DNA from 3 places in the Kocuria salsicia genome. Region 3 is predicted to be linked to each of the others. Evidence: riboswitches for the same ligand, from Rfam matches in the RefSeq annotation. Region 3 holds a riboswitch; each other region holds the start of a gene.
What was found. A riboswitch is a leader RNA that binds a small molecule or an ion and turns the genes downstream of it on or off. The one in region 3 is predicted to bind thiamine pyrophosphate.

Region 1 (2,252 bases), on a different contig from region 3:
GTCAGTTCACCCGATCGGGACTGCCCGTCCGGATCCTGCTCCACACCCGCCAGGGCCTGCAGCAGGGTGGACTTGCCGGCACCGGAAGGACCCAGGAGCAGAACGCGCTCCCCTGCACCGATCTGCGCATCCACCCCCGCGAGGCTCGGGTTCTGGCGCCCGGGGTAGTGCCAGCCGAAGTTCTCGAGACAGACCGACGCGCCCACCGGGATGGTGGCCGACGCGGCTGTCATCGCCGGCGCGCGGCGCCGGATGCGAGGGCGCTGAGGACGCCCGTGGCCTGCAGCGCACGCACCACGAGCCACATCAGGGCGCCGGCGATCACGGCGCCGGAGAGCGTGGTGAACACGGCGTAGACAAGTTTCTGGTCCGTGGCCCACTCGTAGTTGTACAAGATGTTCTCGCTCACGGCGAGGAAGAGCCCGGAGACCGCGCCGCCCGCTGTGGCCGTGAGGAGCCCGAAGCTGCGGTAGCGGGTCAGCAGGAAGACGATCTCCACCCCCAGGCCCTGGATCACCCCGGAGAGGACCACGAGCCATCCCGCGTGGGTGCCCAGGAACATCTCCAGCACGGCCGCGAGCAGCTCACAGAAGATCGCGGCACCCGGCTTGCGGATGATCAGTGCACCGAGCGTGCCGGCCACGAGCCAGCCGCCCACGATGAGCCCGCCCGCGGGCGGATACGCCACGGACCCCGCAGAGACGGCCGGGGCGAGCAGGTTGGACCACAGCCAGAAGACCACGGCGCACACCGCCGCGAGAACGGAGGCGACCACGATGTCCACCACCCGCCACGAGTGCCGCCGGGAATTGCGTCCCTGGGGCGTTCGCGTGGATCTGGTGCCGACCTGTGTCATGTGAATCCTCCTGAAGATTCCAGGAGGGGAAGGCTCGCGTCCACGGGTGCGGACGGGTCCCTGAGATGCTCGACTCCCTAGCGCCGGTATGAACCGGATCAGGTTCGAGGGTCTGCGCTCACACGCACTCTCAGCGCCGCGGTGGCGCTCCCCTGTCGTTGAGTCGCCAGTCTAGACCACGGCACGCACGAGGGCCGGGTGCGTCGCGCACCCGGCCCTCGTGTGCAGGACCTCCCGGGCGCTCGGCCCGGTGGGGTACCTCAGATCTCGGACTGCGAGGTCTTGCCAGAGTCCTTCTTCTCGGACTCCATCTTGGACATCTGGCGGGCGATTCCCACCTTAATGACGGTGCCCACCACGCCGGTGATCATGGCCCACAGGATGATGTCCCGCCAGGCCTCGTCCTCATCCGGGTTCTTGGCGGGGGGTTCGTTGCCGGTGACCTGCTTCCACACCGCGGACAGGCCCTTGTTCGCGAGTGCCACGCCGCCCAGGGACGCCACGGTGCCGAGGATGTCCATCGCCTTGTTCATGAGGTGCTCCTTCTCGTCGCGAGTGCCGCCGGCGCTCGGGGGCCGACGGCGTGCTGCTTCCTCCCTCAGCATACGAAACTCGGCGCGTGGCTGGGCGGTGCGGGGCGCGGTTCACCCGGAAATTATGTCCTCAGCGTGATTCCTCGTGCCCGGCGCGGGCTACAACGTCCCGCAGCTCGTCCTGCATGAGGTTCTCCTCGTGCAGGTGCTTGGAGCGGTATGCGGCCCGGCCCACCATGTGCGCGGAGACCGGTGCGGTGAGCAGCTGGAAGACCCACGCGAGGATCAGCAGCGGGATCATGCGCGGCTCCCCGCTCTCGATGGCCACGGCCGTGAGCATGAGGAACAGGCCGAAGACCTGCGGCTTGGTGCCCGCGTGCATGCGCGAGAGCAGGTCCGGGAAGCGCACCAGGCCGATCGCGGCGGACAAGGACATCAGGGCACCCAGCACCAGGCACAGCAGGGCGATCACGTCCAGGACGGTGTGCCAGCTCATGAACGCTCCAGCCCCACGTTGCGCGCCACCGTGACGGAGCCCAGGAAGCCCACCAGGGAGACGATCACGAGCAGGATGATGTTGTTGGTGTGGTGGTTGTAGACCATGTCCACGGCCAGGCACGCCCCCACGATGGCAAGCAGCACGTCCGAGGCGATCACGCGGTCCAGCAGGGAGGGCCCCTTCGCCAGTCGGTAGATGGTCCCGGCGGCGGCCAGGGCGAGGATCGCCCCGCACAGCCACACGGCGACGTCGAGCATTGTCATGAGCGCTCCTCCCCGTGGCCGGTGTCGGCCTCGTCCATCTCGTGCGTGGGCGACTCGAGCGCCCCGGTGGCCTCCGTGTCGTCGGAATCCCCGACCACGGT
Region 2 (2,252 bases), on a different contig from region 3:
TGGTTGCGGGCTTCCGCATCCCACATGGAGGTCACCACGTTCCAGCCCGCCCGGCCGCCCGAGATGTGGTCCAGGGATGCGAGCATCCGGGCCGCGTGGAACGGGGCGAAGAACGTGGAAGAGACCGTGCACACCAGGCCGATGCGCTCGGTGGCGCGCGCCATCGCGGACAGCGCGGACAGCGCGGTCAGCGGTTCGAGCGACCAGTGGGGTCCGCCGGACACGTCGCCCACGCTGTGGCCGTCCGCGAAGAACACGGCGTCGAACAGGCCGCGCTCGGCGGTCTGCGCGAGCTCCTCGTAGTAGGTGATGTCCGTGAGGCGGTGCACCGAGGAGTTCGGGGCGCGCCACGCGGCCTGGTGGTGGCCGGCGCCGTCGAGGAACGCGTTGAGGTGGAGGCGGCGGGCCGGTGCGGTCGTGGGCGACGACGCCGCAGCGGCCGTCCCGAGCGTCGGCCCGGCTTCGGGGGTGGTTGCCGACGCCGCGCCCCCGGCAGGTGCCGTGTGCGCGGGACCGGGCTGGGCGGCGTCGTCGTGCGGAGAGGGGGCGGCCATGTCAGTCCATCACCAGCCCGCCGTCGACCACCAGGTTCTGGCCGGTGACCCCGCGGGACCAGTCCGAGGCGAAGAACAGGGCAGTGTCCGCGAACTCCTCGGGGGTGGTCACGCGGCCCAGGGGAGTGCCGGCGGCAATGAAGTCGAAGACCTCGTCCGGGGTGGCGGCGCTCGCGTCCGTGATGCGCAGCAGGCCGCCGGAAATCATGTTCACCGTGATGCCCTGCGGGCCCAGATCCTTGGCGGCGGTGCGGGTGAGGGAGAGCAGGGCGGCCTTCGCGGCGGTGTAGTCGTGGTAGGGGACCACCGGGTTCTGGAAGAGGTTGGTGCCGATGTTGATAATGCGCCCCTCACCGGCCTCCGCCATGCCCGGGGTGACCGCCTGCATCACGTTGAGGGCACCCACCACGGCGCCCTCGAACTGCTGGGTCAGGTTCTCCGCAGTGAGGGTGTCCAGGGTGGGGCGGGCATCGCCGTTGAAGCTGAAGTCCACCAGGGCGTTGTTCACGGCCACCGTGATCGGTGCGCCGAAGTGCTCCCGGGCGCGGGCGACCATGTCCCGCACCTGCTGGGCGTCGGTCACATCCGCCTGGACCGCGAGTGCCCTGCCCTCGCCCAATTCACTGACCAGTGCCCGGGCGCGGTCCTCGCTCGAGTGGTAGTTCACGACGACGCGCGCACCCTCCCGCGCGTACGCCCGGCTGAGGTGCTCCCCGAGCCCGCGGGCTCCCCCGGTGACCAGGACAATGGTGTTCTCGATCCGCATGCTCACTCCTGTGGCTCACGGCGAAGAAAGCGGTGCGCCACCTGCGCGGTGCCACCGTGACATCCCTTCGCCAGTACTAACTGGACAGGTTCGACGGGTGTCATCTCAGCCGCTGCGGTCCTCTGTCTGCCCGCCCGGTGGGCGGGGAGGGTGGCGGCACCCCGTGTCACTGGTGGCCAGTGTAGACGGAGCCGCTCAGCCTCATGGCAGCCGCCCCGCGTGCGCCGCCCAAAAGCGCACTGCTACCCTTGCTGGCTGGTGTGCCGGGAAGTCTGGTCGGCGGTAATGAGCGTGATGCCCGTCGACACTGGAGTGATCCATGCCCCCGCACCACCGCACCACCCCTGCCCACGTTGAGCCCGGAACCCCGGGAACCGTGGTGCAGGCAGAACCCTCCGGCTTCGTCTCGGAGCCCGGTTTCTTCAACCATCCTGAGCCCCCGTGCGAGCCCGACCACCCCTCGGGCGGCCTCTTCTCCCGCCTCCAGGACGTCCTGCGCCGCGAGACCGTGGCCGGCATCCTCCTGGTGGTCGCCGCCGTCCTCGCCATCGTCTGGGCCAACTCGCCCTTCGTGGAGAGCTACTTCGCCCTCCGGGACCTGAAGGTCGGCTACGAGCCGTGGCACCTGGACCTCAGCCTGGGGACGTGGGCCGCGGACGGGCTGCTCGCCGTGTTCTTCTTCCTCGTGGGCCTGGAGCTCAAGCGCGAGTTCGTCGCGGGTGATCTGCGGGACCTCGGGAAGGCGGCGGTGCCGATCGCGGCGGCCGTGGGCGGCGTCGTCGTCCCGGCTCTGATCTACGCGGGCGTTAACCTCGGCAGCCCCGAGACCCTGGGCGGCTGGGCGATCCCCACCGCCACGGACATCGCGTTCGCGGTGGCCGTCCTCGCGATCGTGGGCTCGCACCTGCCCAGCGCGCTCCGCCTGTTCCTGC
Region 3 (2,252 bases):
CGGAGCCCTGCGAGGAGTGCGCGGGACGCGGCGTCGTCGTCCACGACCACCCGCTCCAGGGCCGCTCCAGCGCCGCGCCCACGGACCACCGTGGCAACCGCAACGAGCGCAAGCGCTCTCGCTCCGGCAAGCCCCAAAGCAACCAGCAGCAGGGGCACTCCAAGTCCCAGAACCGGGGCGCGGGCTCGGAGGAGCAGGAGAACCAGGCCCGCGCCGAGGCCACCCGCGCTGCGCTCGCGAACATCGCCTCAGCCTCCACGCACGAGGACGACGACGCCGCGCAGCACGGTTCCGGTGCCGAGGCCACCCCGCAGGGTGGCGGCCAGAACCGGCAGGGCTCGGACACGAACGGTACTCCCGAGACTCACGGCTCCGCGGGCACCCACGGGGACTTGGACAACCGCAGCACCTCGGACGGCGAGTCCGACGGCGGCCGCCGCCGCAAGAAGCGCCGCGGCAAGCGCAGCCGGGGCCGTGGGCCGCAGGGCGAGGAGAATGGCACCCAGCAGGAGGGCTCGGCGGACGCGGGAGACTCCTCCGAGGGTGCGGACAGCTCCTCCAGCGTCACGATCCACGGCGAGGTCATCGAACTCCCGCAGGGACAGTCCGGCCAGGACCGCTCCGGCGCGCGTGACGTCGCAGGGCCCGGGGAGTCGCTCTCGCTGGACTCGCTGACGGCGGCGTTCACAGAGGAGACCTCCGGTGACTCCGCGCAGTCGGGGAAGAACCGTGGCGGATCCGGTGCGCCGGAGTCCGAGAGCTTCGACGGCTCCGAGGGCAAGGGCCCCGAGACCGCTGATTCCGGCTCGCGCGGGGGCAGCTCCCGCAACCGTTCGTCCAACGGCCGTGGCGGGTCCCGCCAGGGCAGCCGCCGCGCAGGACGCGACGGTGGTGCCGAGCAGGGCGGCCGTCAGGACGCGGAGTCGAACGCCCCGACATCCACCGGAAAGACCACAGCGCCCGCGCAGAACGGGGGCGCGGGCAGCCGTTCCGGCGTTCCCGCCACCACTGCCCAGCCAGCGGCCGAGACGCCGGCACCGGCGCGGCGTCGTCGAGGCTCGCGCCGTGCGGTGGCGCCGGCTGCCGCCCCCGGCACAGCGAGCGTGACCACCCAGGAGTACGAGGCGCAGAAGTCCACCGTCAGCCGCTTCACCGCGGCGGCCACCGGCCCGAAGAAGGCCGCGACCATGGACGGGCAGCCCACCGTGGTGGGCGTGGGTGTGAAGGCCCAGGACATCACGATGACCCGCAAGGGAGAGTGAACGCCGCCGCACCCCACTGGTGCGAGAGGTGAACCGATGCCGCAGGGGCGTCCGGAGGGATCCGGGCGCCCCTGTGGCATGATCGGTGGAGCACACACGGGGTGCCGCGCCACGCGGCTGAGAACACACCCGTCGAACCTGATCTAGCTCGCACTAGCGAAGGGATGTCGTGAACACCGCACCCGTCCTCACCGTGCCCCGCGTCCTGTCGATCGCCGGGACGGACCCCACCGGCGGCGCTGGCCACGCCGCGGACCTGAAGTCGATCGCCGCGATGGGCGGCTACGGCCTCAGCGTTGTCACCGCGGTGGTCGCCCAGAACACGCAGGGCGTGCGCAGCGTGCACACCCCTCCCGTCGACATTCTGCGCGCGCAGCTGGACGCGGTCTCGGACGATGTCGAGCTCGACGCCGTGAAGGTGGGGATGCTCGGTTCCGTGGACGTCATCGAGACGGTCCGGGAGTGGCTCGCGGCCGGTCGCGCGCCCGTGGTCGTTGTCGACCCCGTGATGGTCGCCACCGCCGGCGGGCGGCTGCTGGAGCGCGAGGCGGAGGAGGCTCTGCGCGGACTGCTGCCCGCGGCGGACCTCATCACCCCGAACCTTCCCGAGTTGGCGGTGCTCGCGGAGCGCCCCGTGGCCACCACGTGGGACGAGGCGCTCGCGCAGGGCCGCGCCGTCTCCGACGCCTTCGGCACGCGCGTGCTCGTCAAGGGCGGGCACCTGGGCGGCGAGCTCACGCCGGACGCCCTCGTGGTCCCGGGCGTCCACGAGCCGGTGGCCGAGTTCACCGGACCGCGCGTGGTCACACGCAACACCCACGGCACGGGCTGCTCACTGTCCTCCGCCGTGGCCACCGTGGTGGCTCGCACGGGGGACTGGGCCGGGGGCATCGGTACGGCCCGCGAGTGGCTGCGGGCCGCACTGCGCACCGCGGACACCCTGCACGTGGGCCACGGCAACGGCCCGGTGCACCACATGCACCACGTACA

Region 1: another riboswitch for thiamine pyrophosphate. It lies ahead of ABD264_RS06520 (ECF transporter S component); the one in region 3 lies ahead of ABD264_RS02270 (bifunctional hydroxymethylpyrimidine kinase/phosphomethylpyrimidine kinase).
Region 2: another riboswitch for thiamine pyrophosphate. It lies ahead of ABD264_RS08215 (3-oxoacyl-ACP reductase); the one in region 3 lies ahead of ABD264_RS02270 (bifunctional hydroxymethylpyrimidine kinase/phosphomethylpyrimidine kinase).

The regions. Positions count from the first base shown of each region.
Region 1 covers NZ_BAAARF010000007.1:59,659-61,910, reverse strand. Annotated here, with positions in the region: gene ABD264_RS06525 (ABC transporter ATP-binding protein) at 1-233, opposite strand, end outside; gene ABD264_RS06520 (ECF transporter S component) at 230-856, opposite strand; TPP riboswitch at 914-1,020, opposite strand; gene ABD264_RS06515 (DUF4235 domain-containing protein) at 1,117-1,389, opposite strand; gene mnhG (monovalent cation/H(+) antiporter subunit G) at 1,520-1,885, opposite strand; gene ABD264_RS06505 (MrpF/PhaF family protein) at 1,882-2,151, opposite strand; gene ABD264_RS06500 (Na+/H+ antiporter subunit E) at 2,148-2,252, opposite strand, start outside.
Region 2 covers NZ_BAAARF010000008.1:238,294-240,545, forward strand. Annotated here, with positions in the region: gene ABD264_RS08210 (LLM class flavin-dependent oxidoreductase) at 1-554, opposite strand, end outside; gene ABD264_RS08215 (3-oxoacyl-ACP reductase) at 556-1,320, opposite strand; TPP riboswitch at 1,366-1,494, opposite strand; gene nhaA (Na+/H+ antiporter NhaA) at 1,640-2,252, shown strand, end outside.
Region 3 covers NZ_BAAARF010000003.1:502,675-504,926, reverse strand. Annotated here, with positions in the region: gene ABD264_RS02275 (Rne/Rng family ribonuclease) at 1-1,262, shown strand, start outside; TPP riboswitch at 1,350-1,444, shown strand; gene ABD264_RS02270 (bifunctional hydroxymethylpyrimidine kinase/phosphomethylpyrimidine kinase) at 1,432-2,252, shown strand, end outside.